3 regions of the Kineococcus gypseus genome follow, and region 2 is predicted to be linked to each of the others. Evidence: riboswitches for the same ligand, from Rfam matches in the RefSeq annotation. Region 2 holds a riboswitch; each other region holds the start of a gene.
What was found. Region 2 has a riboswitch for S-adenosylmethionine ahead of ACRYMN_RS18225 (MetQ/NlpA family ABC transporter substrate-binding protein). Riboswitches for the same ligand answer to the same signal wherever they lie in the genome.

Region 1 (9,785 bases), on a different contig from region 2:
CAGCGTCTACGCGCGCGGGCAGGAGGACGTGCTGCGCCGCATCGTGGAGGCGCTGGGCTCGCTGCCCGTGCGCGGCGTGGTGACGACCGGGCCCGCCGTGGACCCGGCGGCGTTCGCGGGTGCGCCGGGGGTCGACGTCGTGCGCTCGGCCCCGCACGCCGAGCTGTTCCCGCGGGCGGCCGCGGTCGTCACCCACGCCGGGCACAGCACCCTGCTGAAGGCGCTGGCGGCAGGGGTGCCGGTGCTGTGCCTGCCGATGGGGCGCGACCAGCACGACAACGTCGTGCGCGCCGCCCGCCACGGCGCGGCGCTCGGCCTGCGCCGCAGCGCCTCGCCCGCGGCGATCGCGGCGGGCGTGCGCCGGCTGCTGGAGGAACCGGCGTTCGGCCGGGCCGCCCGCGCGTTCGGGGAGGGCGTCCGCGCCCGGGCGGCCTCCCCGCTGCTGCTGGAGGAACTGGAGTCGCTGCCGCGCCACGCGCGCCGGGCGGCGTGAGGAGGGAACCGTGGGAACGATCGACGCCACCGCGTCGCGCGCCTTCGCCCGCACCGCCATGGCGGTGCGCCCGGGCTCGACCGGGAGCCGGGTGCTCTCGGCCGCCTTCCGCGGGCACGTGCGCCTGTACCGGGCGACCGGCGGGCGCATCGGCGCTCGCATGGACACCGCCGTGCTGTGCCTGCTCACGACCACCGGCCGGGTCTCCGGCGCACCGCGCACCCACGTCCTGGGGTGCGTGCTCGACGGCGAGCACCTCGCCGTCGTCGCCAGCAACAGCGGCAGCCCGGAGCACCCGCAGTGGTACCGCAACCTCGTCGCGGAGCCGCGGGTTCGCGTCCAGATCGGTCCCCGCGCCTTCACCGCCGTGGCGCGCACCACGTCGGGGCAGGAGCGGGAGCGGCTGTGGCGCCGGGCCCTCGACACCGCGGGCATCCTGGAGGACTACCAGCGCAGGACGACCCGGCAGCTGCCCGTCGTGCTGCTCGAACCCGTCGACGCGCGGGGCGCGGAGGTGGTGGCCGCGCTGGCGGAGCCGGTCACCGGGTCCGCGGGGGTGCAGCGCGCGCTCGTCGCCGCCTCCACCGTCCAGCTCGCCGCCCAGCTCGCGGGGCAGGTCCTGGCCCTGCGCCGGGGTGCGGCGTTCGACGTGGCGCTGCTGCGCTGGCGCGGGCGTCCCGAGCGCATCGGGCGGGACTCCTGGCTGTACGGCACGGGGTTCTCCGCGCCCGTGCCGATGATGGTGCTGCAGGCGGTGAGCACCGTCCGACTGGCGCGCGCCCCCCAGCCGGTGGCGGCCCGTGCCCTGGGCGTGCTCGGGACCGTCATGGTGCTGGGATACGTCGTCGAGCGCGAGACGCGCGCGGTGCTCCGCCCCGCCGGCCGCGACCCGGTCGCCACCCCGGTCGTCGCGACCTGCCTCGCCACGGCCGCGGTCATGGCCCGTTGGGGACGCCGCGCCGCCACCCGCGGGTGAGGGAGCGGTGCGCCGCCCCGGCGGAGGGGACCGGGGCGGCGCACCGGCGCGGCGGGAGCCGGTGCCCGCCGGTGTCCGCCGGTGTCCGCCGGTGTCCGCCGGTGCTCGCCTAGGCGCGCGCCAGCGCCCACGCGGCCCAGGTGCGGGTGTCCGCCACGTCGCGGTGCAGCTGCTCGACGAGGTCGGCGGAGCCGGAGAAGCGGCGCTGCGGGCGCAGCCGCACGTGCAGGCGCACCAGCACCTCCCGGCCGTAGAGGTCGCCGGAGAAGTCCAGCAGGTGCGCTTCCAGCAGCCGGGCGCCCTCGCGCCCGTAGTAGGTGGGCCGGTGACCCACCGACACCGCCGCCACGTGCACGTCCTGACCGACCTGCACGGTGCCGGCCCACACGCCGTCGCGCAGGCCGTGCGCGGGCACGGCGACGTTGGCGGTGGGGAAGCCCAGGGTGCGGCCGCGCGCGTCGCCGTGCTCGACGACCCCGGCGACCTCCAGAACCGGTTCCGGCCCGCCCGCCCGGGGCTGCGGCAGGTCGTTGCCGGCCGGTCGGGCGCCCGGCAGGTGCCCGGTGCCCGGCAGGTGCCCACGACCCGCTGACTGCTCCTCCACGGTGCCTCCCTCGTCCCGGCGGCCGGTCCCCGGCCCGCCGCGCTGCCCGGCCCCGGGGTCCGGGGTCCGGTCGTCCTCCGCAGGAACCCCCCGCGCGCGCGGGAGCTTCCCGGGTGGCGGGCAGGTGCCCGCCACCCCGCGGCCGTCACTGCGTCTTGGGCAGCCCGGGCGGGTTGACCTGGGACGCCGGCAGCGCCTCGTCGCCGAGGTTCCAGCGCTCCAGGGTCTTCGCGTAGGCGCCCTCGGCGATGAGGTGGTCGATCGCCTCGGCCAGGGCCTGCACGAGCCCGTTGCCCTTCTGCGTGGTCGCGGCGATGTCGGCCTGGATCGTGCCACCGCCGGGCACCAGGCCGACGATCTTCGTGTCGCCGGCCACCAGGGCGTGGTAGGCGGCGGTGGGGTTGGGGCCGAAGGCCGCCTGGATGCGCCCGGACTTCAGGGCCAGGTAGGTGTCGGAGGCCTGCTGGTAGTACTGGATCTCCACCGGCTCGCGTCCGGCCGCGCGGTTCTGCGCGTCCCAGTCGAGCAGCACCTTCTCCTGGTTGGTGCCCGAGCCCACCGAGACGGTCAGGCCCGCGACGTCCTCGGGTCCCTCGATGGCGGTGATGTCGGAGTCCACCGGCACCTCCCACGCCAGCGTGTCGACGCGGTAGGAGGCGAAGTCGTACTTCTCCTTGCGCTCCTCGGTGACGGTGATGTTCGAGAACCCGACGTCGTACTGCCCGGACTCGATGGACAGGAACAGGTTCTCCCAGGACGTGGTCCGCACGTCGGGCTCGAGGTCGAGCACCTGCGCCACGAGCAGCGCCAGGTCCGGCTCGATCCCGATGACCGTCTCGTCGTCGTCGGCGCGGAAGCTCAGCGGCGGGTTGCCGTTGCCGGTGGTGCCGATGACGAGCGTGCCGCGCTCGCGGATCGCCTGCGGGACCTTCGCCGCGATCGCGGGCGCGGCCGCCACGGTGAGACGGCCGGGCTGCGCGGCGCTGGTGTCCACCCCGCCGTCGGCGGTGGCCGGCGCGGCCGCGGCGTCGGCGGCCGGGTCGGCGGGGGTGCCGCACGCGGACAGCGCCAGCGGCGCGGCGGCGAGGGCGGCGAGCAGGGAACGGCGGCTGAGCAAGGGTTTCTCCTCGGGGTGGGCGCGGACCGGCCCGGGCGGCCGGGCCGGTGGGGCGCCCCGGCGGTGCCGGAGCGCGGTGGGACGGTTCAGAGGACCTTCGCGAGGAAGGCGCGGGTGCGCTCGTGCCGGGGGGAGTCCAGGACCTCCCGGGCCGCCCCCTCCTCCACGACGACGCCCTCGTGCAGGAACAGCACGCGGTCGGCGACCTCGCGGGCGAAGCCGATCTCGTGCGTGACGACGACCATCGTGGTGCCGGCCGCGGCGAGGTCGCGGATGACGTCGAGCACCTCGCCGACCAGTTCGGGGTCCAGCGCGGAGGTGGGTTCGTCGAAGAGGACCAGCGAGGGCCGCAGCGCCAGGGCGCGGGCGATCGCCACGCGCTGCTGCTGCCCGCCGGACAGGCGGCGCGGGTACTCGTCCTCCTTGCCGGCCAGCCCGACGCGCGCCAGCAGCGCCCGGGCCTCGGGCAGCACCTCCGCGCGTCGGCGGCGCTGCGCCGACAGCGGCGCCTCCAGGACGTTCTCCAGGACGGTCAGGTGGGGGAAGAGGTTGAACTGCTGGAAGACGAAGCCGATGCCGGAGCGCTGGCGCAGCACCTCGCGCTCGTGCAGCTCGCGCAGGTGCGCGCCGGCCCGGCGGTAGCCGATGAGCTCGCCGCCGACCTCCACGACGCCGGCGTCCACCTTCTCCAGGTGGTTGATCGTGCGCAGCAGGGTGGACTTGCCCGACCCGGAGGCGCCCAGGACGACGGTCACGGTGCCGGCCTCCACGGTCAGGTCGACGCCGCGCAGCACCTCCACGGCGCCGAAGCGCTTGTGCACGCCGCGCAGGCGCACGACGGGCTGCTCGGCCACGGTGCCCACCGCGCTCACCGCGCCACCCCCGCGCCCCGGCGCGCCCCGGCGGCGCGCAGCGACCGGGCCAGGCGCAGCAGCGACGGCTCCTCGTGCCGGCTGCTGCCGCGGCCGTAGCGGCGCTCCACCGCCCACTGCGCGACGGACAGCACGGTCGTCAGCGCGAAGTACCACACGGCCGCCACGAGCAGCAGCGGGATCACCTGACCGGTGCGGTTGTAGACGACCTGCACCTGGTAGAAGAGCTCCGGCAGCGCCATGACGTAGACCACCGAGGTGCCCTTGAGCAGCCCGATCACCTCGTTGCCCGTGGTGGGCACGATGACGCGCAGCGCCTGCGGCAGCTGGATGCGCCAGAACTGCCGCGCGCGCGGGATGCCCAGCGCCGCCGCCGCCTCGCGCTGGCCGGGGTCGACCGCCAGGAACCCCGAGCGCACGATCTCCGCGCAGTACGCGGCCTGGTGCAGGCCCAGCCCCAGGAACGCCGCGGTGACCGGGCCGACGAGGTCCTGGGTGGGGACGCTGACGAACTGCGGGCCGAACGGCACGCCCAGGCCGATGCGGTCGTAGAGGATCGCCAGGTTGTACCAGAACAGCAGCTGCAGGATCAGCGGCACCGAGCGGAAGACGCTGATGTAGGTGAAGCTGACGGCCTTGAGCAGCGGGTTCGACGACATCCGCATCAACGCCAGCACCGTGCCCAGCGCGAGCCCGATCACCGTGCCGACGACCGTGAGCTGCACGGTCAGCCACAGCGACTCCAGGATCGTCGCGGAGAACAGGAACTCGCCCACGGTCGGCCAGTCCCACGCGGGGTTCGTCACCAGGGCGTTGACGGCCATGGCGGCCAGCACCGCCACGACGGCGGTGGCCAGCCAGCGCCACGGGTGGCGCGCGGGCAGGACGCGCACGGCCGGCGCGGGGGCGGCGGGCGGTGGTGCGGACCGCGCACCGGGCGCGGTGGGGGTGGGGATCGTCACGGGTGCTTCCTCGGGCAGGGGCCGCTCGGGCGGCGGGTGAGGGGGCGCGGGCGCGCGGGTGCTGGCGCCCCGGTCGGTCCCGGAGCGTCAGCGCGCCACGGGCGCGCGGGAGGCGCCGCGGCGGTGGGGGCGGTGCGGGGAGGGTGTGCTGCGCTCAGGCGCGACAGGCCGCCGAGGCCACGCGGCCGAGGTCGACGTGGCGGCGCTGCACGAAGGACGCGGCGCGGGCGGTGCGGGTCATGCTCGACTCCCATCGGTCCTGGCGGAAGCACCCGCGCCCGAGTTCCCTCGGGGGGTTGCTGCGGCGTCGACGAGCCAGGTCTCTCAGCCGCTCTGGATGGACGAGGAGAAACTACCGCACCCGGCGGGGTGTTGTCGATCTCCTGCGGCGGAACGCGTCCGCGCGCCGGTGCGCGAACGCCCCGGCGGCCGGCGTGGTGCCGGCCGCCGGGGCGCTCGGGGCCCGGGTCAGCGCCGGGTCAGCGCCGGGTCAGCGCCGGGTCAGCGGTGCGCGCAGGCCCAGGTGCTCGCGCAGCGTCGTGCCCACGTACTCGGTGGGGTACGCGCCGCGGTCCTGCAGCGCGGGCACGAGCTGCTCGACGATGTCGTCCAGCCCGCTGGGCACCAGGAACGGGGTGATGTTGAACCCGCTGCTGGCGCCCGTGCGCACCCAGCGCGTCAGCTCGTCGGCCAGCTGCGAGGCGGTGCCGGCGAAACCGCGCTGGGTGGAGTTGTGGATGACCAGCTCGCGCAGCGAGTACTTGTTCTCCTCCGCCACGGCCCGCCACTGCTGCGCGATGGCGCGCGGGTCGTGGCCCTGGCGCGCGGCCCCGCGGGTGCCGTCGATGTCCTCGATCACCGGGTCGTGGGCCGGCAGCGGGCCGTCGGGGTCGTAGCCGGAGAGGTCCTCGCCCCACACCTGCCCCACGAGCGAGAGCGCCGTGGCGGGGGTGACCTGGTTCTCCAGCACCCAGCGGGCCTTCTCCTCCGCGTCCGCCTCGCTGTCGCCGACGACGATCTGCGTGCCGGGCAGGATGAGCACGTCGTCCTCCGGGCGCCCGGCGGCCACGACGCGCCGGCGCACGTCGTCGGCGAACTCCAGCGCGTCGGCGTGGTCGGTGCCGTGCCGGGAGAAGATGACGTCCGCGGAGCGCGCGGCGAAGTCGCGCCCGGCGGGGGAGTCGCCCGCCTGGAAGATCACCGGGTGACCCTGGGGGCTGCGCGGGACGGTGGGGCGGATCTCCACGTCGAACAGCCGGTCCTCGTGGGCGACCGGCGTGAACGCCCCGCCGTCCCAGCTGTCCCACACGCGCCGGGCGAGGGTGACGAACCGCTCGGCGCGCTCGTAGCGGTCGGCGTGGTCCAGGTACCCGCCGCGGCGGAAGTTCGCGCCCGTCCAGGCGTTGTCCGTGGTGACCACGTTCCAGGCCGCGCGCCCGCCGGAGAGCACGTCGAGGGAGGCCAGGCGCCGCGCGAGGTCGGCCGGGTCGTTGTACGTGGTGTTCTGCGTGGCGACCAACCCGATGCGCTCGGTGAGCCCGGCCAGGGTCGCCAGCTCGGTCAGCGCGTCGGGGCGGCCCACGACGTCCAGGTCGTGGATCTTCCCGCGCTGCTCGCGCAGGCGCAGCCCCTCGCCGAGGAAGAACGCGTCGAACAGCCCGCGCTCGGCGGTGCGGACCAGCTGCGTGAACGTCGAGCGGTGCATCTGCGAGCCGCTGCGCGGGTCCGACCAGATGGTCGTGTGGTTCACGCCCTGGAAGAACACCCCGAAGTGGACGGTGGCGTTCGGGTAGCGCAGGTCGTCGGTGCTCATCGTCGGCTCCTCAGGCGGTCGCGAAGCGGTTGGCCGGCCGGGTCAGGCCGAGGGTGGAGCGCAGGGTGGAACCGGCGAGGGGGGCCTGCAGCAGGCGCTGGACGCGCAGCGCGGGCAGCGTGGTGCGCACCAGCTGGCGCAGGTCCTCGTCGAGGACCGCCGCGTGCAGCCGCACCCCGTCCACGCGCGCGGACAGGTCGGTGAGGAACCGCGCGAACTGCTCGCCGGAGCCGGTGAAGCGCACGCGCCCGCGCTCGGGCGCCGCCCCGTCGGCGTCCAGGGCGGCGACGCGCTCGGTGGCCGGGGCGGCGTCGGTGTCGAGGGCGAGCTCGACCTCCACGAGCACCAGCGGGCCGCCCCCGGAGCGGCGGGCTGCGTGGTCCCCGGTGAGCACCACGTCCACCTGCGCGTCCGGCAGCGCGCCCTCGGCGGCGAGCACGACGGACTGCCCCTGCGGCGAGCGCGGCACCGTCAGCGGGCCCTTGACCGACCAGCGGCCGGTGTCGACGTCGACGTGGTGCAGGCGGTCGCGGTCCACGTACCGGCCGGTGGCCACGTCGCGCACGACCGCGTCGTCCTCCCAGGAGTCCCACAGCGCCCGCACCGCGCCCACCACGTCGGCCAGTTCCGTGCGCAGGTCCTCCCCGGCGGTGACGGGCAGGCCCACCGCCCGCGCCGCGGCCGGGTCCGCGGTGGCCACGGGGATCCAGCCGGCCCGCCCGTCCGAGGAGTGGTCCAGCGAGGCGATCTGGGCGGCGACGTGGAACGGCTCGGTGTACGTCGTGGCCACCACGGGCACCAGGCCGATGCCCTCGGTCGTGCCGGCCAGGAACGCCGCGCGCTGCACTGCGTCCAGGTGTCCGGCCGGGTTGCGCGGGTCGGGCAGCGGGGAGTCCTCGAACGTCAGCCCCGTCAGGCCCTGCGCCTGCGCGGTGACGGCGAACCCGCGCAGCCGGGCGGGGGAGAAGACCTCCGAGGGCGTGGCGCGCGAGCGCCGCCAGGCCGACGGGTGCCAGCCGCCGCCGTCGACGTCGAGGAACAGGTGGAACGGTCGGGGCACGGTCGGGCTCCTCGGGAGGTGGGTGGGGGTGGTGCGGGGACGCCGCGCCCGTGCGGGGAGCGCGGCGCGGGCGCGCGCGGTGCCCGGCGCGCACGTCGTGCGGGTGGGCGCAGGACCGGCGCCGCGCGTGCGGGGACCGGCGGGGGAGGGTGCGCGTCAGGCGCGACAGGCGGCGCTGGCGAGGCGCGCGAGGTCCACGTGGAGCCTGCGCACGAGGTGGACGAGCGGAGCGGTGGTGGGGCGGGGGTCCGCGGTCTCCACACGTCCTCCCTCGTCCTCGGCGCGGTCGCCGGCCCCGGCAGTGAACTCCACGGCCCTCGGGAGCGTCAAACGGGCGCGGGCCCGGTGCGTCAGGGCGCGCCCGGCGCCCCGTCGGGCCCGGCGGGCTCCGCGGGCGCGGCGGGCTCCGCGGGCGCGGCGGGCTCGGTGGTGGGCAGGCCCGCGGCCCGCCAGGCCGGGAAGCCGCCGTCCACGTGCACCACGTCGGTGAAGCCCGCCGCGAGCAGCCGGGCCGCCACGGGGCCCGAACCGGCGGGCGAGCCGCAGACGACCACGACGGGCTGGTCCCGGCTCGTCAGCTGCGGCAGCGCCGCGCTCCCGCCGAGGTCGAAGCGCTGCTCCACCTCGTCCTTGGCCACGACGACGGCGCCGGGCAGCGCGCCGTTCGCGGCGCGTCCCGCCTCGCTGCGCACGTCGACGAGCAGCGCGCCGGCGGCCACGGCGCGCCCGGCGCTCGCCGCGTCCACGAGCGGCGCCTCGGGCAGGTCCCCGGGCGGGTCCGCGGGTCCGCTCGCGGGGGTGCTGGGGTCGGGGCTGGCGGTCACGGGGTCCTCCGTCGGGTGTACGTGCGCGGGACGGGTGCGCCGGCGCCCCCGGCGGGTGCGCCGGCCGCTCGCCAGGCGGCGGCGAGCAGCTCGTAGGAGCGCAGCCGGTCGGCTGCGCGGTGGGTGGCGGTGGTCACGAGCAGCTCCTCGGCGCCCGTGGCGCGCTGCAGGGCGTGCAGGCGCCGCACCGCGGTGGCCGGCGAGCCGACGACCTGCGCCTCAAGGCGGTCGGCCACCAGCGCCCGGTCCTCCGGGGTCCAGGTGGCCGCCCGCGCCTCGGCGGGGGCGGGCACCGGCACGGCGCCGCGCCCGCGGCGGATGCTGAGCACCCACGGGCCGTGCGGGTCGGCCAGCTCGGCGGCCCGCTCGTCGCTCTCGGCCACCACGACGTCCACCGAGACCGCCACGCGCGGCGCGGGCAGCACCCCGGGGCGGAACGCCGAGCGGTACGCCTCGACGGTCTCCAGCACGGCCGCGGGGGCCACGTGGTAGTTCGCCACCAGGGGCAGGCCCAGCTCGCCGGCCGCGCGCGCGGACTCCCCGCCGCTGGAGGCCAGCACGTGCACGCGCACGGGCGCCCCCGACAGCAGCGCGCTGCCGTGCCGGCGCCCGTCGGCGTCGACGTGCCCCCCGCCGAGCAGGTCCAGGGCCAGGCGCAGCTCGTCGGCCAGCGGCGGGGGGTCGGCGCGGTGCACGCCCAGCACGCGGGCGGAGGCGCGCAGCAGCTCCAGGACCGCGGGGTCGCGCAGCGGCGGGGGCGGCGGCGCGGGCACCGGCAGCCCGTCCACCACCCGGGACGCGTGCGGGACGCCCGCGCCCCCGTCGGCGCCGCCCGGTCCGCTGTCCGGTCCGCCGCCCGCGCGAGCGGCGGCCGCGGGCGCCGGCACGTGCGCGCGGCCGAAGCCGAGGTCGACGCGGTCGCCGGCGGCGCGGGCGATGGTGGCCCACTGCTCGGCGGCCACCGCCGCGGTCGTCACCGCCAGCAGGCTGGCCGCGGAGCCCACCCGCAGGCGCCGGGTGCTCGCCGCCACCAGGGCGGCCAGCACCGCGGGGGCCGCGGAGGA
Region 2 (9,785 bases):
GCCGACCTGGCCCTGGCCGCGCGCGAGGGCCGCCCCCACCGCGCCAACGACGAGGTGGCCCTGCACGTGCTCGACGTCATGGAGTCCGTGCAGCGCGCCGCGGACACCCGCACCTCCGTGGAGCTGAGCACCACCTGCCGGCGCCCCGAGCCGGTCGCCACCCCGGTCGAGCTGACCGCCTGACGAGCGGTCCCCGAGGACCCGTCCGTCCTGCACCGAGGACCCGTCCGTCCTGCACACTGCCCGCGTGAGCGGGCGGTGCGCGGGAGGGGCGGGTCCTCGTCGCGTCCGGGGCCCCTCCCGCGCCCGGCGGTGAGCGCCTCCCCGCCGCGCCCCGCCGCGGGGCCGGGCCCACCGACCTCACGCGGCGGGGCGCCCGCGCGTCCACGGGGTGTGGGAGGACGCGCGGAGCAGCCGCTGGAGCCGTTCGAGGCCGTCGTGCAGCGCCACGGCGCCGTGGTGCTGCGGGTGTGCCGGGCGGTGGTGGGGCCCGACGCGGCCGACGACGCCTGGTCGGAGACGTTCCTGTCGGCGCTGCGCGCCTACCCCTCCCTGCCGCCGGGCAGCGACGTGCGCGCCTGGCTGGTGACCATCGCGCACCGCAAGGCGCTCGACGCGCACCGCGCCGCCCGGCGCCGGCCCGTGCCGAGCGCGCAGCTGCCCGAGGTCGCCGCGCCCGCCGGGCCCGAGCCGGACCCGGTGCGCGACGCGCGGCTGTGGGCGGCGGTGGCGGCCCTGCCGCCCAAGCAGCGCCGGTGCGTGGCCTACCACCACCTCGCCGGCCTGCCGCACGCGCAGGTCGCCGAGCTGGTGGGCGGCACGCCGGAGGCGGCGCGGCGCGCGGCGGCCGACGGGGTGGCGGCGCTGCGCCGGACCTGGGACGGGCAGCGGTGAGGGCGCGCGGCGCGGTGCGCGCGGCGGCGGACGGAGGGGTTCTCGTGGACGGGCTGGACGAAGGGCTGGACGAGGGGCTGGGTGCGCTGCGCGCGCGGCTGGCGCGGCGCGCCGAGGACGCCGGGCTGCTGGACGTGGCGTACCGGACGGTGGACTCCCCGGTGGGACCGCTGCTGCTGGCGGCCACCGCGCGCGGGGTGGTGCGGGTCGCCTTCGCCCGCGAGGACCACGACGCGGTGCTGAGCGCGCTGGCCGCGGGCCTGAGCCCGCGGGTGCTGCACGCCCCCGCGCGGCTGGAGGGTGCCGCGCGCGAGCTGGGGGAGTACTTCGAGGGGCGCCGGCGCCGCTTCGGCGTGCCGCTGGACCTGTCGCTGGTGCGCGGCTTCCGCCGCGAGGTGCTCGGCGTGCTGCGCGGCCTGGGCTACGGCGAGACGGCCTCCTACGCGCGCGTGGCCGCCCTGGCGGGCAGCCCGCGCGCGGTGCGGGCGGTGGGCACCGCGTGCGCGCGCAACCCGCTGCCGCTGCTGGTGCCGTGCCACCGGGTGGTGCGCACCGACGGCGCGGCCGGGGGGTACCTCGGCGGCCCGGCGGCCAAGCGGCTGCTGCTGGCGCTGGAGGTGGGCACCGCGCCCGGCACCGCGCGCCTCGACGCGGGCGGGCGCGCGCGGCAGGCTGGTGCCGTGAGCGGGACGAGCGCCGAGGACTTCCAGCCCGAGCCGGCCCCGGGGCCGGAGGACGTCGAGGCGGTGCAGGAGGCGGCCGAGCGCGAGCGGCTGCGCGCCGAGGGCGAGCGTCCCGAGCCCTCCGACGCCGACGACCGCGAGGAGCCCGTCCCGTCGGCGGACCCCGACGTGGACGCGCCGGGCTGAGCCGCCCCGGGCGGGCCGGGGCGGCCCGGTCGGCTGCCGCGCCCGCGCGGCGCCCGCAGCCTACGGTGGTCGGGTGAGCACCGCCGCCGACGCCGACGACGCCTTCGCCGAGCTGCGGCGCGAGACGCCGACCGAGCGGCTGGACCGCAACTGGGTCGAGCTGCTGCAGGAGATGCGGGTGGTGCAGACCGGTGTGCAGCTGCTGGCGGGCTTCCTGCTGACCCTGCCGTTCCAGGCGCGCTTCGAGGACCTCGACGCGTTCCAGCGCGGGGTCTACGTGGTGGTGCTCCTGCTCGCGGTCCTGGCGATCGTGCTGTTCATCGCGCCCGTCGGCTACCACCGCGCCCTCTTCCGGCGCCGCTCCAAGGGCCGCCTGGTGCGCGCGGGCACGCGCTTCACCACCGCCGGCCTCGGCGTCGTCGGGCTGGTCGTCACCGGCGCCGTGCTGCTCGTGGTGGACGTGGTCAGCGGGCGCGCCCCCGCCGTGGCGGCGGCCGGGGCCGTGGCCGTCGCGGTGCTGGTGAGCTGGCTGCTGCTCCCGCTGCGGGAGGTGCGCGCCGTGCGCGCCGTGGCCGGTGCGCCGGGGGCGGGTGCGCCCGGGGCGGGCGCCGGCGGGGGTGCCGCGACCCGTCTTTGACGCCCGATCCGGCGCCGATTAGAGTCCGGCCCAGGCATCGAGCGTCAGCGACAAGCCCTGGCTTGCTGACCGGCAACCCTCGTCCGCGGTGGGGTGCTCCAGGTGAAAGCCCGGCGGGACGGTGCGTCCCGCAAGCGTGTGGTCGAGCGGCGCAGCGCGCGCTCGCCCTCCCCGGCAGGAGGCTGTTCGTCGTGATCCCGTGCACCACCTCCCGCCCCGCGGCCTCGTGCCCCCGGGGCGGTCCCGCGACCCGCGGCTGACCCCCCCCGCGCGCCCGAGCGGCGCCACCCGTCCCGCCCCGCGGCCCGACCCCGGTCCGCCGCGCACCCGAACCCGCACCCGCGAGGAGCCCGCCTTGTCCAGCACCACGCCCCCCGCCCTGCCCGAGAAGCCCCGGCGCAGCCGGCTGCCGCTGATCGTCGGCCTCGCCGTCGCCGTGGTGGCCGCCGTCGTCGTCGCCCTGCTCGTGCGCGGCGGCGACGACACCGCCACGACCGCCGCCGGCGGCGGCGAGGTGCGCACCGTGCGCATCGGCGTGACCGACCAGGCCGAGCCGTACTGGAACACCTACGTCGACCTGGCGCGCGAGCGCCTCGGCGTCGAGGTGGAGCTGGTGAACTTCTCCGACTACAGCCTGCCGAACCCGGCGCTGAGCCAGGGCGAGGTGGACCTCAACCAGTTCCAGCACGTGCAGTACCTGGCGAACTACAACGTGACCGCCGGCGACGACCTGCAGCCCATCGGCGCCACCGCCGTGTACCCGCTGCCGCTGTACTCCACCACCGTCGAGGAGCCCGGCCAGTTCGCCGAGGGCGCCACGATCGCCATCCCGAACGACGCCATCAACGAGGCGCGCGCGCTGCTGGTGCTGCAGGCCGCCGGCCTGGTGACCCTGGCCGGGGGCGGCACCGCGTTCTCCACCACGCAGGACGTGGAGTCCGCGCGCGTGGAGGTCGTCCCGCTGGACGCCTCGCAGACCGCCGGCGCCCTGCAGAGCGGGTCCGCCGACGGCGCTGTGGTGAACAACAACTACGCCACCAGCGCCGGGCTGTCCCCGGACGACATCGTGTTCCAGGACGACCCGGCCAGCCCCTCCGCGGCCCCGTACGTGAACCTCTTCGTCTCGCGCGCCGAGGACACCGGCGACCAGACCTACCTCGACCTGGCGAAGCTCATCCACGACCCGGCCGTGCAGGCGGAGTTCGTCGAGAGCTACCCGCAGGCCGTCGTCCGCGACACGGAGGCCCCGGTCCTGCAGGAGGACCTGGCCACCGTGGAGGAGGACGCGCGGGCGGCGCAGGGCTGAGATGTCCGAACCCCTCGTGCGCCTGCGGGGCGTCACCAAGCGCTACGAGCGCGGCGGCAGGAGCGTCACCGCCGTGGACGACGTCAGCCTGGAGGTGGGCACCGGCGAGGTGCTCGCCGTCATCGGGTACTCCGGGGCCGGCAAGTCCACGCTCGTGCGCCTGGTGAACGCCCTGGAGGCGCCCACCTCCGGCGGCGTCGAGGTGGCCGGGCGGGAGCTGACGCGGCTGCCCGAGAAGGAGCTGCGGGCGGCGCGCCGGGAGATCGGCATGATCTTCCAGCAGTTCAACCTGTTCCGCTCGCGCACCGTGGCCGGCAACGTCGGCTACCCGCTGAAGGTGGCCGGGGTGCCGAAGGCGCAGCGCGAGGCGCGCGTGGCGGAGCTGCTGGACTTCGTGGGCCTGCTCGAGCGCGCCCACGCGCACCCCGAGCAGCTCTCCGGCGGGCAGAAGCAGCGCGTGGGCATCGCCCGCGCGCTGGCGACGAACCCCCCGCTGCTGCTGGCGGACGAGGCCACCAGCGCCCTCGACCCGGAGACCACCACCGAGGTGCTCTCCCTGCTGCGCAGGGTGAACCGCGAGCTGGGCGTGACGATCGTCGTCATCACGCACGAGATGGACGCGGTGCGGCAGATCGCCGACCGCGTGGCCGTCATGGAGGCCGGGCGCGTCGTGGAGGTCGGCGACGTGTACGACGTGTTCTCCGCCCCGCGCACCGCGCCGGCGCGCCGGTTCGTGCGCAGCGTCCTGCACGACCGGCCCTCGGCCGAGCAGCTGGCGCGCCTGCGCGCGCACCACCCCGGGCGCCTGGTGACCGTGCGCATCACCGACGAGCCCGGGCTGCAGAAGCGCGTGGACGACGCGTTCGCCTCCGCGGGGGTGCGCACCGAGCTCGTGCACGGCGGCGTGGGGGAGTTGCGCGAGCGGCGCATCGGCTCCCTGACGTACGAGGCCACCGGCCCGGACGCGGCGGTCGAGGCGGCCCTGGCCGCGCTGCGCGGCGCGGGCGTGGTGGCCGAGGAGGAGGTCTGAGGTGGAGGGTTTCACCAGGACGGCCGACGTCTACCTCGACGCCATCGGCCAGACCCTGTTCATGGCGGTGGTCTCCATGGTCGCCTCCGGCCTGCTCGGCCTGGCCCTGGGCATCGCCCTGTACGCCACCCGCCCGGGGAACCTGCTGGGCAACCGGCTGGTGTTCGGCGCCCTGGGCCTGGTCGTCAACGTGGTGCGCCCCATCCCGTTCGTCATCTTCCTCGCCGCGGTCACCCCGCTGCAGGTGGCGGTGATCGGCACGAACATCGGCACCGGCGCGGTGACGTTCGCCATCGCGCTGGCCGCCGCGTTCGCGGTCTCGCGCATCGTCGAGCAGTCGCTGGTGGGCGTGGACCCCGGCGTCGTGGAGGCCGCGCGCGCCGCCGGCGCCTCCCGGCTGGGCATCCTCTTCGGCGTGGTGGTGCCCGAGGGCCTGGGCCCGCTGGTGCTGGGGTACACGTTCATCTTCGTGGGCATCGTCGACATGACCGCCCAGGCCGGTCTCGTCGGCGGCGGCGGGCTGGGCAGCTACGCCATCCAGTACGGCGCCCAGCGCTACGACTACGGCGTCATCTACGTCAGCGTCGCCACGATCATCGTCATCGTGCAGCTGGGGCAGCTGCTGGGCAACCGGATCGCCCGCGGGGTCCTGCGCCGCTGAGGCGGGGTCAGCCGTGCTCGCCGCGGCGGCGGCCGAGGGCGCGGGCGGCGGCGCCCACGGTCTCGCGGGCGCCCTCCACGACGATGCGGGCGGCCGAGGGGTCGCCGTGCAGGCCCGCCCTCGCGGTGGCCTTCGCGGTGGCGAGGAACTGCTCACGGGTGACGTGCGGGGGGATCATCGGCACGTCCGGGTCCACGACGGCGTCGACGACGGTGGGCCGGTCGGCCGCCAGCGCCGCGTCGAGCAGCGCGGCCAGGCCCTCGGGCCCCTCGGTGCGCACCCCGCCCAGGCCGAGCAGGCGCGCGTACTCCCCGTAGGGCAGGTCCGGCACGTCCATCGCGGCGCCGAAGGGCACCTCGCCCTGCACCGCGCGCGCCTCCCACGCGACGAACGAGAGCTGCCGGTTGTTGAACACCACGACGACGAACCGCGGGTCGGCCCACGTGCGCCAGCGCTGCGCGACGGTGACGAGCTCGTTGATGCCGTTCATCTGCATGGCGCCGTCGCCGATCAGCGCCAGCACCGGCCGGTCGGGGTGGGCCTGCTTGGCGGCCAGCGCGTAGGGCATCCCGCCGCCCATCGACAGCAGCGTGCCCGACAGGGAGGCGAGCATGCCCGGGCGCAGGTCGAGGTCGCGGGCGTACCAGCTCGTCGCGGTGCCGCAGTCCACCGCGATCATCGCGTCGTCGGTCAGCCGCGAGGACAGCTCGCGCACCACCAGTTCGGGGTTCAGCGGGTGCGCGGCGGCCGCGGCGCGCTCCTCGCCCCAGGCGCGCCAGGTGGCGTTCCACCCAGCGATGCGCTCGCGCCACGACGGGTCGGGCTCGGCGCCCTCCAGCAGCGGCAGCAGCGCCGCCAGCGTCAGGCCCGCGTCGCCGACGAGGTTGACCTCGGTGGGGTAGCGCAGGCCGCAGCGCGCGCCGTCCACGTCGATCTGCACCGCGCGCGCCTGCCCGGGCGGCGGGTAGTACTCGCTGTACGGCATGGTCGTGCCGACCATCAGCAGGACGTCGCACTCCTGCATCAGGTTCCAGCTCGGGCGGGTGCCGAGCAGGCCGATCGAGCCGGTCACCCAGTCCAGGCGGTCGTCCAGGACCGCCTTGCCCAGCAGCGCCTTCGCCACCCCGGCGCCGAGGCGGTCGGCCACCGCGGTCAGCTCCTGCGTGGCGCCCAGCGCACCCGCGCCGGCCAGGACCGCCACCCGCTCGCCCGAGCGCAGCACCGCGGCGGCCTGCTCCAGCGCCTCGCGGCGCGGGGTGCCCGGCAGGGAACCCGGCACGGCGCTGGTGTGGGTGTAGCCGTGCCCGACGGGCACCTCGAGGACGGCGTCGGCGTCCTGCAGGTCGCTGGGCAGCACGATCGCGGTCACCGTGCGCCGCTCCAGCGCGGTGCGCGCGGCGCGGTCCACCGCGTGCTGCACCTGGCTGGGGTCGCTGACCTGGAACAGGTACTCGCCGGCGACGTCGGCGTACAGCCGCACGAGGTCCAGCTCCTGGTAGTACCCGGTGCCCAGGGAGTTCGAGGCGCTCTGCCCGAGCAGCGCCACCACGGGCACGTGGTCGAGCTTGGCGTCGTACAGGCCGTTGAGGGCGTGCACCGCGCCGGGGCCGGAGGTCACCGCGCACACCCCGATGGGGCTGCCGCCGTACTTCACGTCGGCCGTGGCGGCGAAGCCGGCGGTCTCCTCGTGGCGCACCTGCACGAACTCCGCCTCGCCGGCGGCCTGGGCGCGCCCGAGGGCGGAGACCACCCCGCCGATGCCGTCGCCGGGGTAGCCGTACACCCGGCGCGCGCCCCAGCGGGCCAGGCGCGAGACGACGTGGTCACCGACGGTGGGGGAGGCCATGGTCCCAGGGTCCGCGCCGCACCGGGCCCGCGCACCCGGAGCGGGGGTGGGGCGCTCCGGCCGTGGGCTCCAGCCGGTGCGCCCGCGCACGTCGGACACCCCAGGGGTCGGGAGGTCGACCTCGGGCCGCACGGGGTGGTGCCGTGGGGGACGCCGGCGGCCGGTGATGCGCGTGGAGCGGGAGAGCCTTGCGGGTCACGGCCCGGACGACGAGGCTGGCCCGGGTGGACGACCTCCTGACCGCTGAACGTCGACTGCAGGCCGCGCAGCTGGCCGCCGATGTCGACGCGCTCGAGGCGCTGCTGCACCCGGACGTCGTCGGCAGAGGCCCCGACGGGTCGACCTTCACCAAGCAGGACGACCTCGACAGCTACCGATCGGGCAACCTGCGCATCGAGGCCATGGTCGAGCAGTCGGTCGAGGTCCACGACGACGGCGCCACCGGGGTGACGCGCACGGTCCTCGACGTCGACGCCGTCCAAGCAGGCGCGGCCGTCAGCGCACGCGTGCGGTACACGCGCCTGTGGGTGCGGACCGCGGGTGGGTGGCAGGTGCTGGCCGCCGCCTTCACGCCCGTGACGCAGTAGCCGACCGGTCGAACGGCCGGACGTGACAGCTCGTCCGGTCGTGGGCCTGCTCAGGCTGCTGCTGGTCGGCCGGTCGTCGTGACGGCGGCGGGGTGCGGGCCGGTGCGAGCGGCCGGGGCCAGGCGGTGCGCTCGTCGCAGGGTGTGTGCGTCGTGAGGCAGCCGTGCAGGCAGCGCCGCGGTCAACCGCTGGAGCTCCCTGGTGCGGTCCCGGATCGCGCTCTGGTGCGCCCGGACCAGGAGCTCCAGCCCCTCGACGTCCTGGCTGTCCCCGGTGACCGGGCGGTGGTGAGCGGCGTCCAGGCGCACGATCCCAGCCAGCACCCCGGCGTCCCCGACGTCGGGCTCCGCGCCCGAGCTGGTGTGCCGCTGCCGGTACCGGGCGGCCTGGACCGGGTCGATCGCGTGCACGGTGCACCTGGCCGCCAGCAGGGCCTGCACCCACGTGCCCCGGTCGGTCTCGATCCCCACGACCACCGCACCGGCGCGCAGGCAGCCGCTCAGCGGGTCGACGTCGTCCTCGGCGTGCAGGTGCTCGGAGATCACCGCGTGCAGCCGCGCCGTCCCTGCCGCGCCCTCGGGCGGACGGGCCTCGACCAGCCGCCGACCAGCCGCCGGCCCTGCCCGTCGTGGATCACCACATCGTGGTCACCACCGGCCCGGTCGTCACCGACGAAGGACGACCCCCGGCGGGCCGCCCCGACGGCAGCGACGGAGCGGAGCAGCGGCCAGTGCTCGAGCGCTCACCACCACCGGCCACCCTCGGCCACGGCGGGGCACGTCACCCCGGCAGCGGTCACGCCTGCCCACGACCGGTGGGGCGCACGCTCTGGCACCGGAACTCCACGGTCCAGTCGGTGGGAGTGCTGACCCCACCGGTCGCTACCGGCACCGAGCCTGCTCCCGGAGGGACCCGGCTCGGTGGCCCGTCAGTCGGTGGGCATCCGAGTGTGGTGCTGCTCGCCCAGCGGCTCGGCCACCTGCCCGCCCGCCGGCTCGTCGGCGCTGCCGACGCCGCTGGGGCTGGCCGGGTCGTAGGTGTTCTGGCCGCCGGTCACCTTCGTGCGCACGCTGCCGGCGGCGGCGCCGACCTTCTCCTGCGCGGCGGTGCCGGCCTGGCGGGCCACCTCGGTGGCCTTGTCCTCCAGGTCGACGACGCGCTTCTGCACCTGCGGGTTGTCCCAGGCGCGCGTGGCCAGCGAGCGGATCTGCTCGTACCGCTGCCGCCCGGCGCGGGCGCCGAGGACGTAGCCGGCGGTGCCGGCCACGAGGAACAGGACCTTGCCCTTCATCGTGGACCTCCGGGTCTCGGGGGGTGATCGGGTGATCACCGACCACTCTCCCAGCGCCGCGGGCCGCGCGCTCGTCAGAGCGCCCGGCGCAGGGCCCGCACCAGCACCTCCACGTCCTGCGCGGAGGTGTCCAGGTGCCCGCTGACGCGCAGCGCCGGCACGCGCATCTCCCCGGGTGCGCGCTCGGTGCCCAGCGCGGTGGTCAGCACGCCGTCGGCCTCGAGCAGCCGCGCGCGCACCGCGGCCGGGTCCACCCCCGCGGCCGCCCCCGGGGCCGACGGGCGCAGCGTGACGGTGGCGCTGGGCTCGTCGAGGTCCTCGACCACCTCCCAGGACCCGGCCAGCGCCTCGGCGAGGCGCCGGCGCACCGCCGCGCCGACGGCGGCCAGCCCCGCGCGCACCGCGGCCGGGCCGAGGTCGCGGTGCTCGGCCAGCGCGGCGGCCAGGCCCAGGCGCCCGGCCACGTGGGCCTCGTGCTGCTCCAGCGGTCCCAGGCGCTGCGCCAGCGGCCCGCGGGCGGCGACGACGCCCACCCCGCGCGGGCCGGCGAGCCACTTGCGGGAGGTGCCGTAGACGACGACGTCCGCCTCCGCGGGCAGCGCCGACAGGTCGGTGTCCACGTGGCCCAGGGCCTGCGCGGCGTCGAGGACGACGGGCACGCCCG
Region 3 (9,785 bases), on a different contig from region 2:
AGGCCCAGCAGCGCCTCCGACAGGGTGGTCCAGGCGTTGGCCAGGTAGAAGGCCGGCTCCCCCGCCAGCTGCGCGCCCACCGCGCCCAGCCGCGGCAGGACGTACGGGTTGGCCCCGGCCACGCGCTCCCACACCGCCGCGGCCACCAGCAGCGCCACGACGGTCGGCAGCCACACCCGCGGGTGCAGCGCGGCCGCCGGCAGCGCCCTCACGGCGCGCTCCGGGCGTCGGCGTGCCAGGCGTGCGAGAGCAGCTCGCGCACGCGGTGCTCGTGCTCGTGCATGGCGCCGGAGTCCAGCTGGGCGGAGCGGCGCGGGCGGGGCAGGGAGACCTCGACGGTGCCGGCCACCCGGCCGGCGGCCATGACCACGACGGTGTCGGACAGCAGCACCGCCTCGGTGATGGAGTGGGTGACGAACACCACCGTGGTGCGCAGCTCCTGCCACACGTCCAGCAGCTGCAGCTGCGCGGCCTCGCGGGTGAACTCGTCCAGCGCCGAGAACGGCTCGTCCATCAGCAGCACCTGCGGCTGCAGCGCGAAGGCCCGCGCGATCGCGGTGCGCTGCTGCATCCCGCCGGACAGCTGCCCGGGGCGCGCGTGCAGCACGTCGCCCAGCCCCAGCCGGCGCAGCAGCGCCTCGGGGTCGCCGGCGAGGTCGCAGCGCTCGGCGACGGCGGGCGCCGGCACGGGCCCGCGCCGGCGCGCGCCGGCGCGGTTGACCTTCTCCAGCACCCGCACGTTGCCCAGCACGTCCAGCCAGGGCAGCAGGGCGGGCGTCTGCGGCACGAAACCGACCATCTTGCGCTCGGTGGCGCGCGCGGGGGTCTCGCCGCAGATGCGCACCTCGCCGCGGTCGGGGCCCTCCAGCCCGGCGACCAGGCGCAGCAGGGTGGACTTGCCGCAGCCGGAGGGCCCGATGACGCTGACGAACCGCCCGCGCGGCACCTGCAGGTCGACGTGGCGCAGCGCCGTGACCGGGTGCCCGCCGTCCTGGTAGACCTTGCAGGCGTCGCGCACGTCCACGAACGGCTGCTCCCCGCTGCCGGCCGGCTGCTCCACCACGCCCCGACCCTACTCAGCGCACGGGCCGCTCCCGTCGCACGGGCGGGCGGGGCGGGGGGGCGGGGCGGTTCAGCCCAGCGCCCCGGTGACGGCCAGGCCCAGCGCCGCGGCGGCCGTGGTCGCCACCAGCGTCGCGGCGGCGTGCGCCGCGGCCGCCCCGGGGAGCCCGCGGCGCAGCAGGGAGAACGTCTGGAAGCACGCGGTGCTGAAGGTGGTGTAGCTGCCGCAGAAGCCGGTGCCCAGCACCGCGGTGAGCGAGCCCGGGGCGCCGCGGGCGACGACGAGACCGGTGAGCAGGCCCAGCAGCAGGCTGCCGGTGACGTTGACGAGGAGGACGGGCGCGGTGGGCCGCTGCGGCCAGCGGCGCTGCAGGGCCGTGTCCACGCCGTGGCGGGCCAGCGCCCCGGCGGCCGCCGCGAGCGCCAGCGCCAGCAGCGTCACGCGCCCTCCCCCGCCGACCGCGGCACCAGGCGCGCGCCGAGGGCGGCCCCGGCGGCGCACAGCGCGACGCCGGCGACCACGGAGGCCAGCGGGTACGCCAGCGCCAGGCCCCACGCCCCGTCGCGGGCCAGCAGGTCCACCTCCACGGCCAGCGCGCTGTAGGTGGTGAAGCTGCCCAGCAGGCCCGTGCCGACGCCCAGGCGCACCAGGCAGCGCCGGGCGGTCTCCGGGCCGCGGCGGGCCAGCGCCTCGAGCAGGACGCCGAGCGCGAGGCAGCCCAGCAGGTTCACCGCGGTGGTGGCCACCGGCCAGCCGTGGGCGGGCACCGGCAGCCACCGGGACGCGCCGTGGCGGGCCAGGGCGCCCGCGACGGCGCCGGCGGCCACCGCGAGCACCGTCGCCCCGGGCGGGCGGGGGGCGGGCGCGGGGGTGCTCACGGTGCGGCAGGCTAGGCCCCGCGAGCACGGCGAGCACGACGGGCACGGACACGGGCAGGGCACGGGCAGGGCACGGGGGGGCGTGGTGGAGCGGGGAGCGGCGGCGCGGGGAGCGGCGGCGCGGGGACCGGCGGGCGCGCAGCGCCGGCTGCGCGCGGTGCTCGACGGCGCCGGCTACGAGGTGCTGCCCTTCGGCGGCACCGCCGAGGCCGTGCTGGCCCACGTCCCGCGCAGCGTCCCGCTGACCGTCACGGCCTCCCCGTCGAGGGGCACGGACGCCACCCTGGCCCTGACCGAGCGGCTCAGCGCCGAGGGGTACCGCGTCGCCCCGCACCTGTCGGCACGGATGGTGCCCGACGCGGCGCGGCTGCGCGAGGTGGTGGAGCGGCTGCGCGCCGCCGGCACCACGTCGGTGTTCGTCGTCGGCGGCGACGCCCAGCACGCCGGGGAGTTCCCCGACGCGCGCTCGCTGCTGCAGGCCCTGCACGAGCTGGAGCACCCGTTCACCGACATCGGCATCGCCGGGTACCCGGAGGGGCACGCCTCCCTGGGGCGGGACGTGCTGGAGCGCTCCCTGGCGCAGAAGGCGCCGCTGGCCCACCACGTGGTCACCCAGGTCTGCTTCGACGCCGGCGCGATCACCGCCTGGGCCCGCGAGGTCGCCGCCCTGGGGGTGCACCTGCCGGTGCGGGTGGGCGTGCCCGGCGCGGTGGGCCGGGAGAAGCTGCTGCGCATCAGCGCCGGCATCGGCGTCGGGGAGTCGGCCCGGTTCCTGCGCAAGCAGCCCGGGCTGCTGCGGCGCTTCTTCACCCCCCGCGGTTACGACCCGGGCCCGGTGCTCGCCGGCCTGGCCGGGCAGTTCGACGCGCCCGGGCACCACCTGGCGGGCCTGCACGTGTTCACCTTCAACGACGTGGCGGGCACCGAGGCGTGGCGGCAGGATGCCCTGCGCCGGCTGGACCGGCACCGCTGAGACGCCGCTCGACGACGGAGGCCCCGTGTTCGCCATCGCAGTCCGCTTCGACCTGCCCGACGAGGCCTCGGCCCGCGCGTTCGACGAGCTCGTCGAGCGGACCGTGCCGGGGATCCTCGCGGAGGAACCCGGCACGCTGACGTACGTGCCGCACCGCGTGGAGGGCGAGCCGCTGGCGCGGCTGTTCTACGAGGAGTACGCCGACCGCGCCGCGCACGCCGCGCACGAGGCGCGCCCGGCCACCGCGGAGTTCCTGCGCCGCGTGGGCGAGCTGATCACCTCGGCGCGCGCGGAGCTGCTCACCCCGCTGGGCGGCTGAGGGTCCGGCCCGCGCACCCCCTCCGGTGCGCGGGCCGGCCCGGTCAGCTCGCCGTGACGGGCTCGCCGGCCCCGCCGGCGCCGCTGGTCGCGGCGGCGGCCAGCTCGGCGCGCACCTGCGCGGCGGCGGCCACGAGGTTGCGCAGCGCCGGGACGGTCTCGGCGTACCCGCGCGTCTTCAGCCCGCAGTCGGGGTTGACCCACACCTGCCGCGCGGGCACCGAGGCGACCGCCAGGCGCAGCAGCTCGACGACCTCCTCGCGGGTCGGCACGCGCGGGGAGTGGATGTCGTACACGCCCGGGCCGATGCCGCGGGCGAACCCGGCGCGCGCGATGTCCGGCAGCACCTCCATGCGCGAGCGGGCCGCCTCGATGCTGGTGACGTCCGCGTCGAGGCGGTCGATGGCGTCGATGACCTCGCCGAACTCCGAGTAGCACAGGTGGGTGTGCACCTGCGTGGCGTCGGCGGCGCCAGCGGTGGCCAGCCGGAAGGCGGCGACCGACCAGTCGAGGTAGTCGGGCTGGTCCGCGCGGCGCAGCGGCAGCAGCTCGCGCAGCGCCGGCTCGTCGACCTGCACGACGCCGATGCCGGCGGCCTCGAGGTCGGCGACCTCGTCGCGCAGCGCCAGGGCCACCTGGCGGGCCGTCTCGCCCAGCGGCTGGTCGTCGCGCACGAACGACCACGCCAGGATCGTCACCGGCCCGGTGAGCATGCCCTTGACCGGCCGGGAGGTGCGCGAGGCGGCGTGCGCGGCCCACGGCACGGTGATCGGCGCGGGACGGGCCACGTCCCCCCACAGCACCGGCGGGCGCACGCAGCGCGAGCCGTAGGACTGCACCCACCCGTGGCGGGTCACCGCGAAGCCGTCGAGGTTCTCCGCGAAGTACTGGACCATGTCGTTGCGCTCGGGCTCGCCGTGCACGACGACGTCCACGTCGAGCTCCTCCTGCAGCGCGACCACGCGGTCGATCTCGGCGCGCAGGAACTCCTCGTACTCGCGCTGGCCCAGGCGCCCGGCGGTGCGGGCGGCGCGCGCCGAGCGGATCTCGGCGGTCTGCGGGAAGGAGCCGATGGTCGTCGTGGGCAGCAGCGGCAGGTCCAGCGCCTGCTCCTGCGCGGCACGGCGCACGGCGTAGTCGCCGCGGTGCAGGGCCTGCGGCCCCAGCCGCGCGAGCCGCTCGCGCACGTCCGGGCGCACCACGCCGGGGGCGGCCAGCCGGTCGGCGCGCGCGGCGGAGCTGGCGGCGACGGCGGCGGCACCGGCGCCGGGCCGGCGCAGCGCCTCGCCGAGCAGGACGACCTCGGCGACCTTCTGGTCGGCGAACGCCAGCCAGCCGCGCAGCCGCTCCGGCAGGTGCGTCTCCTCCTCCACGTCGTGCGGCACGTGCAGCAGCGAGGTGGAGGTGCCGGCCACGACGGTGCCGGCCACGGCGCGCAGCTCCTGCAGGCGCTGCAGGGCGGGTGCGAGGTCGGCGCGCCAGACGTTGTGCCCGTCGACGACGCCGCCGACGAGGGTCTTGCCCTCCAGCCCGGGCACCGGCCCGGCCGGCGCGCCGCCGCGCACGAGGTCCACGGCCAGCCCCTCGACGGCGCTGGCGGCCAGCGGTGCCAGGAGGGCGCCCAGATCGCCGTAGGGCGCGGCCACGAGCAGCTTCGGGCGCACCGGGGCGGCGGCCAGCGCCGCGTACGCGGAGGCCACCAGCCGCGGCAGGTCCTCGACGCCGGCGGTGGCCGAGTCGCTGACCAGGGCGGGCTCGTCCAGCTGCACCCAGGCGGCGCCGGCGGCGGCGTGCGCGGCCAGCAGCTCGGCGTACGCGGGCAGCAGGTCGTCCAGGCGCTGGATGGGCGCGAAGCCCTCCGGGCTGCCGTCGGCGGCCTTGGACAGCAGCAGGAACGTCACCGGCCCGACGAGGACGGGGCGGGTGAGGAACCCGTCGGCCAGGTGCTCGGAGAACTCGCGCACCGAGCGGTCGTCGGCGAAGCGGAACTGCGTGCCCGGCCCGATCTCGGGGACGAGGTAGTGGTAGTTCGTGTCGAACCACTTCGTCATCTCCAGCGGGGCGTCCGCGCCGCGGCCGCGGGCGATGGTCGACAGGCCCGCCAGGTCCACGCGCCCGTCGGCGCCGACGACGTCGGCGAAGCGCGGCGGCACCGCGCCGAGGGCGATCGCGGCGTCCAGGACGTGGTCGTAGGCGGAGGACGCCGAGGGGATCGAGGCGTCGTGCGCGCGCAGCCCGAGGTCGTTCAGGCGGCGCACGGTGCTCGCGCGCACCCGGGCCAGGGCGCGCTCGGTGGCGGCCACGTCGGCCTCTCCGGCCCACAGGGCCTCCAGCGCCCTCTTGGTCTCGCGGCGCCGGCCGATGCGCGGGTAGCCGAGGACGGTGCCGGACCAGGCCGGCACCTCGGTGCCGGGCGCGTCCGCGGCGCCCGGGGCTCCGGCGGGGTCGTGCGGGGTCGTGCGGGACGGGGTGCTCATCGTGATCCTCCAGCCGCGAGCGCGGCGTCGTGGGGAACCGCGGGTGCCTGCGGCCGTCCGGCCGAGCTCGGGACCGTCGGGGTCCCGGCGCCGAGGTGAGCTCCCTCGAGCAGGTCCAGCGCCGCGGGCGCCGAGTTGAACGTGTAGAGGTGCAGGCCGGGGGCGCCGGCGCGCAGCAGGTCGCGGGCCAGGGCCCGCCCGAAGCGGGTGCCGGCGCGCCGGCGGGCCGCCTCGCCGTGCTCGGCGGCGGACTCCAGCAGGGCCAGCAGCTCGCGCGGGACCGGCACGCCGGTCAGCTGCTGCAGGCGCAGCAGCCGCGCGGGGTCGGTGGTGGGGACGATGCCGGGCAGCAGCGGCAGCGTGATGCCGGCCGCGCGGACCCGCTCGGTGAAGGCGGCGTACTCCGCGGCGGAGTAGGTCACCTGGGTGATGGCGAACGAGGCGCCGGCGTCCTGCTTGGCGCGCAGCGCCTGCAGGTCCCCGGGGCTGTGCGAGGCGGGGAAGGCGGCCACGGCCACCGTCAGCGGCGCCACCGCCCCGGCGCGCACCCGGTGGCGGCGGTCGGCCACGTGCACCAGCTCCACGAGGTCGCAGGCGCGCGTGACGGCGTCCTCGGGGGCCGGGTCGGGCAGCCGCCCGGCCGGCGGGTCCCCGCGCACGGCGAGGACGTCGCGCACGCCGCGGGCGAAGAACTCCTCCGCCAGCTCCACGACCTGCCGGCGGGTGGCGCCCACCGAGGTCAGGTGGGCCATCGCCACCGCGCGCGTCTCGCGGCGCAGGTGCGCCAGCAGCTCGCACCCGGCGGCGCGGGTGGTGCCGCCTGCGCCGTGCGTGACGGAGAAGAAGTCCGGCCCGGCGCCGGCCAGCTGCGCCACGGCGCCGTGCAGCGCGTCGCGCGCGGCCTCCGAGCGCGGCGGGAACAGCTCGAAGCTGAGGGTCGGGCGGCCGGCACCGCCGGCCACGAGCGCGGCGACGCTCACCGACCTCAGCGCTCCCCGCCCTGCGGGGGCAGCGCGGCCACCACCGGGTGGTCCGCCTCGATCAGGCCCGTCTTGGCCGCACCACCGGGCGAGCCGACCGCGTCGAAGAACTGCACGTTCGCCGCGGTGAACGCCGACCACTGCTCGGGCACGTCGTCCTCGTAGTAGATGGCCTCCACCGGGCACACCGGCTCGCACGCGCCGCAGTCGACGCACTCATCGGGGTGGATGTACAGCGAGCGCTTGCCCTCGTAGATGCAGTCGACCGGGCACTCCTCGATGCACGCCTTGTCCTTGACGTCCACGCAGGGCTGGGCGATCACGTAGGTCACGGCGCGGGGGTCCTCTCCGGCTCGACGGCGCCGACGAGGCCGGCGGCGCCGGTGCGCTGGGCGGGCACCGGGCGGGCGCGGCGGTGCCGGCGCAGCGCGTGGGCCAGGGCCACGGCCCCCGCCAGCAGCACCACGGCGTAGACGGCCCAGCGCACGGCGTCCGGGGCGCCCACCGCGTCGCTGCGCAGCAGGGTGCGCGAGTTCGTCAGGACGATGACGGCGCCGACGGCGGTGCCCAGGACCTGCGGCGGCGCGTAGCGCACCAGCCAGGCGGCGACGGGGGCGGCGATCAGGCCGCCGGCCAGCAGGGCGCCCACCCAGGCCCAGGCGATGCCCTGCGAGCCCAGGCCGACGAGGAACCCGGCGCTGGCGGCCACCGCGACGAGGAACTCGCTGGTGTCCACCGAGCCGACGACCTTGCGCGGCTCCAGCCGGCCCGAGGCCAGCAGCGCCGGGGTGCCCACCGGCCCCCAGCCGCCGCCGCCGGTGGCGTCCACGAAACCGGCGAAGAGCCCCAGCGGCGCGAGGAACCGGCGGCGCAGCGGCTTGCGCAGCGAGCGCTCGTCGAAGCGGGAGACGGCCGAGCGCAGCAGGACGTAGACGCCCAGCACCAGCAGCAGGGCGCTGATGACCGGCGCGGCGGCCTCGGAGGGCAGCGAGGAGAGCACGGTGGCGCCGGCGAAGGCGCCGGCGGCGCCGGGCAGGCCCACGCGCAGCACCACGCGCCAGTCCACGTTGCCGAAGCGCCAGTGGGCCGTCCCGGAGGCGAGGGTGGTGCCGATCTCGGCCAGGTGCACCGTGGCCGAGGCGGCCGCCGGGTTGGCGCCGATCGCCAGCAGCAGCGTGGTGGAGGTGACGCCGTAGGCCATGCCGAGCGAGCCGTCGACCAGCTGGGCGAGCAGCCCGACGACGGCGAGGAGGGCGATCTTCTGCACGAGGGGTCCACTTCGCTTCCCGGGGACCCGCAGGTCCGCGCTTGCCGGGCGCACGTCCGCGACCGGCCAGGTCCTCACCCGGAGCACCCCGCCGCGAGAGGAGGGTTGCCGACCAGCGAGCCGGGGCTTGACGCTGGTACTCGTGACCGCTCCCGACGGTAGGGGCACCCCGGACGCAGGTCAACAGGTTCGGCGCAGGTCGCCCCTGGGCGCCGCTGGGCGCCGCAGCGCGCCGGCGCGGCCGGCGTGTTGGAGCTGGCCCCGGCGTGCTCTACCGTGGACCCGTGGTCCAGCTCCCCGCCGTGCGCCTGGTCTCGCGCCGGTACGTCGACCTCATGCGGTTGCAGAGCACCTACGCCTGCCGCCGCGGTCGCGCGCTGCACCCCACCGCCTGAGGTTCCTCCTCACGAGGAGCCCGCTCCCCCGTGAGGTCCGATGACACCCGACGCCAGCACCACCTCCACCGAGCAGGGCCCGGCGGGCCCGCGCACCGCGGCGCGCCGGCCGCGCCCCGCGCGCGCCGGCGGCGAGGGCCAGTGGCGCGTGGACGGCACGACGCCGCTGAACCACAACGAGGAGTTCAAGGCGGCCGACGGCGGCCTGAACGTGCGCGAGCGCATCGAGCAGGTGTACGCGCACGGCGGCTTCGCCTCCATCGACCCGGACGACCTCAACGGCCGCTTCCGCTGGTGGGGGCTGTACACGCAGCGCCGCCCGGGCATCGACGGCGGGCGCACCGCCCAGCTGAGCGCGCAGGAGCTCTCCGACGAGTTCTTCATGCTGCGCGTGCGCATCGACGGCGGGTCCCTGACCACCGAGCAGCTGCGGGTGGTCGCCGGCGTCTCCGAGGAGTTCGCCCGCGGCAGCGCCGACATCACCGACCGCCAGAACGTGCAGCTGCACTGGGTGCGCGTGGAGGACGTGCCGGAGATCTGGCGGCGGCTGGAGGCCGTGGGCCTGCAGACCACCGAGGCGTGCGGCGACACCCCCCGCGTCGTGCTCGGCAGCCCCGTGGCCGGCATCGCCCGCGACGAGGTGATCGACCCCACGCCCGTGGTCGAGGAGATCGTCGAGCGCTTCATCGGCGACCCGGAGCTGGCCAACCTGCCGCGCAAGTTCAAGACCGCGGTGACCGGGCACCCCAGCCAGGACGTCGTCCACGAGATCAACGACGTCTCCCTCGTCGGCGTGGTGCACCCCGAGCTGGGCCCGGGCTACGACGTCTGGGTCGGCGGCGGGCTGTCCACCAGCGCCCACCTGGCACAGCGGCTCGGCGCGTTCGCCACCCCGGCCGACGCCGCCGAGGTGTGGCTGGGCGTGGTGAGCATCTTCCGCGACTACGGCTACCGGCGGCTGCGCAACAAGGCGCGGCTGAAGTACCTCGTGGCCGACTGGGGGGCCGAGCGCTTCCGCGAGGTGCTCGAGCGCGAGTACCTGGGCCGGGCGCTGCCGGACGGGCCGCCGCCGCCGGCGCCGCGCGGTCGCGGCGACCACGTCGGCGTGCACGAGCAGAAGGACGGGCGCCTGTACGTGGGCCTGTCGCCCACGGTGGGCCGCGTCAGCGGCGCGGTGCTGCGCGAGCTGGCCGACGCGGTCGAGGCCGCCGGCTCGCGCCGGGTGCGCCTGACCCCGCACCAGAAGGTCGTCGTCCTGGACGTCGACCCGGCCCGGGTGGACGCGCTCGTCGCGCGCGCCGAGGAGCTGGGCCTGACCGCCACGCCCTCGCCGTTCCGGCGCACCACGATCGCCTGCACCGGCATCGAGTTCTGCAAGCTGGCCATCGTCGAGACGAAGGCCACCTCCGCGCGCGCGATCGACGAGCTGGAGCG

Region 1: another riboswitch for S-adenosylmethionine. It lies ahead of ACRYMN_RS06255 (putative leader peptide); the one in region 2 lies ahead of ACRYMN_RS18225 (MetQ/NlpA family ABC transporter substrate-binding protein).
Region 3: another riboswitch for S-adenosylmethionine. It lies ahead of ACRYMN_RS03970 (sulfite exporter TauE/SafE family protein); the one in region 2 lies ahead of ACRYMN_RS18225 (MetQ/NlpA family ABC transporter substrate-binding protein).

What each region holds. Positions count from the first base shown of each region.
Region 1 is NZ_JBJLRD010000011.1:61,076-70,860, forward strand. Features, by position in the region: gene ACRYMN_RS06225 (nucleotide disphospho-sugar-binding domain-containing protein) at 1-493, shown strand, start outside; gene ACRYMN_RS06230 (nitroreductase family deazaflavin-dependent oxidoreductase) at 504-1,469, shown strand; gene ACRYMN_RS06235 (riboflavin kinase) at 1,579-2,073, opposite strand; gene ACRYMN_RS06240 (ABC transporter substrate-binding protein) at 2,219-3,190, opposite strand; gene ACRYMN_RS06245 (amino acid ABC transporter ATP-binding protein) at 3,277-4,062, opposite strand; gene ACRYMN_RS06250 (amino acid ABC transporter permease) at 4,059-5,024, opposite strand; gene ACRYMN_RS06255 (putative leader peptide) at 5,179-5,265, opposite strand; SAM riboswitch class I at 5,272-5,368, opposite strand; gene ACRYMN_RS06260 (NtaA/DmoA family FMN-dependent monooxygenase) at 5,515-6,837, opposite strand; gene ACRYMN_RS06265 (LLM class flavin-dependent oxidoreductase) at 6,848-7,897, opposite strand; gene ACRYMN_RS06270 (putative leader peptide) at 8,054-8,209, opposite strand; gene ACRYMN_RS06275 (rhodanese-like domain-containing protein) at 8,248-8,721, opposite strand; gene ACRYMN_RS06280 (LLM class flavin-dependent oxidoreductase) at 8,718-9,785, opposite strand, start outside.
Region 2 is NZ_JBJLRD010000061.1:1,841-11,625, forward strand. Features, by position in the region: gene ACRYMN_RS18205 (Gfo/Idh/MocA family protein) at 1-183, shown strand, start outside; gene ACRYMN_RS18210 (RNA polymerase sigma factor) at 394-894, shown strand; partial or broken gene ACRYMN_RS18215 (methylated-DNA--[protein]-cysteine S-methyltransferase) at 939-1,511, shown strand; gene ACRYMN_RS18220 (DUF6328 family protein) at 1,837-2,400, shown strand; SAM riboswitch class IV at 2,434-2,543, shown strand; gene ACRYMN_RS18225 (MetQ/NlpA family ABC transporter substrate-binding protein) at 2,756-3,706, shown strand; gene ACRYMN_RS18230 (methionine ABC transporter ATP-binding protein) at 3,708-4,736, shown strand; gene ACRYMN_RS18235 (methionine ABC transporter permease) at 4,798-5,397, shown strand; gene ACRYMN_RS18240 (thiamine pyrophosphate-requiring protein) at 5,405-7,243, opposite strand; gene ACRYMN_RS18245 (nuclear transport factor 2 family protein) at 7,468-7,830, shown strand; gene ACRYMN_RS18250 (IS110 family transposase) at 7,881-8,375, opposite strand; gene ACRYMN_RS18255 (YtxH domain-containing protein) at 8,759-9,121, opposite strand; gene ACRYMN_RS18260 (aminotransferase class V-fold PLP-dependent enzyme) at 9,196-9,785, opposite strand, start outside.
Region 3 is NZ_JBJLRD010000007.1:59,828-69,612, reverse strand. Features, by position in the region: gene ACRYMN_RS04015 (ABC transporter permease) at 1-212, opposite strand, end outside; gene ACRYMN_RS04010 (ABC transporter ATP-binding protein) at 209-1,063, opposite strand; gene ACRYMN_RS04005 (CrcB family protein) at 1,133-1,504, opposite strand; gene ACRYMN_RS04000 (fluoride efflux transporter FluC) at 1,501-1,941, opposite strand; gene ACRYMN_RS03995 (methylenetetrahydrofolate reductase) at 2,024-2,914, shown strand; gene ACRYMN_RS03990 (antibiotic biosynthesis monooxygenase) at 2,940-3,233, shown strand; gene metE (5-methyltetrahydropteroyltriglutamate--homocysteine S-methyltransferase) at 3,277-5,709, opposite strand; gene ACRYMN_RS03980 (methylenetetrahydrofolate reductase) at 5,706-6,689, opposite strand; gene fdxA (ferredoxin) at 6,695-7,021, opposite strand; gene ACRYMN_RS03970 (sulfite exporter TauE/SafE family protein) at 7,018-7,956, opposite strand; SAM riboswitch class IV at 7,989-8,104, opposite strand; gene ACRYMN_RS03965 (nitrite/sulfite reductase) at 8,392-9,785, shown strand, end outside.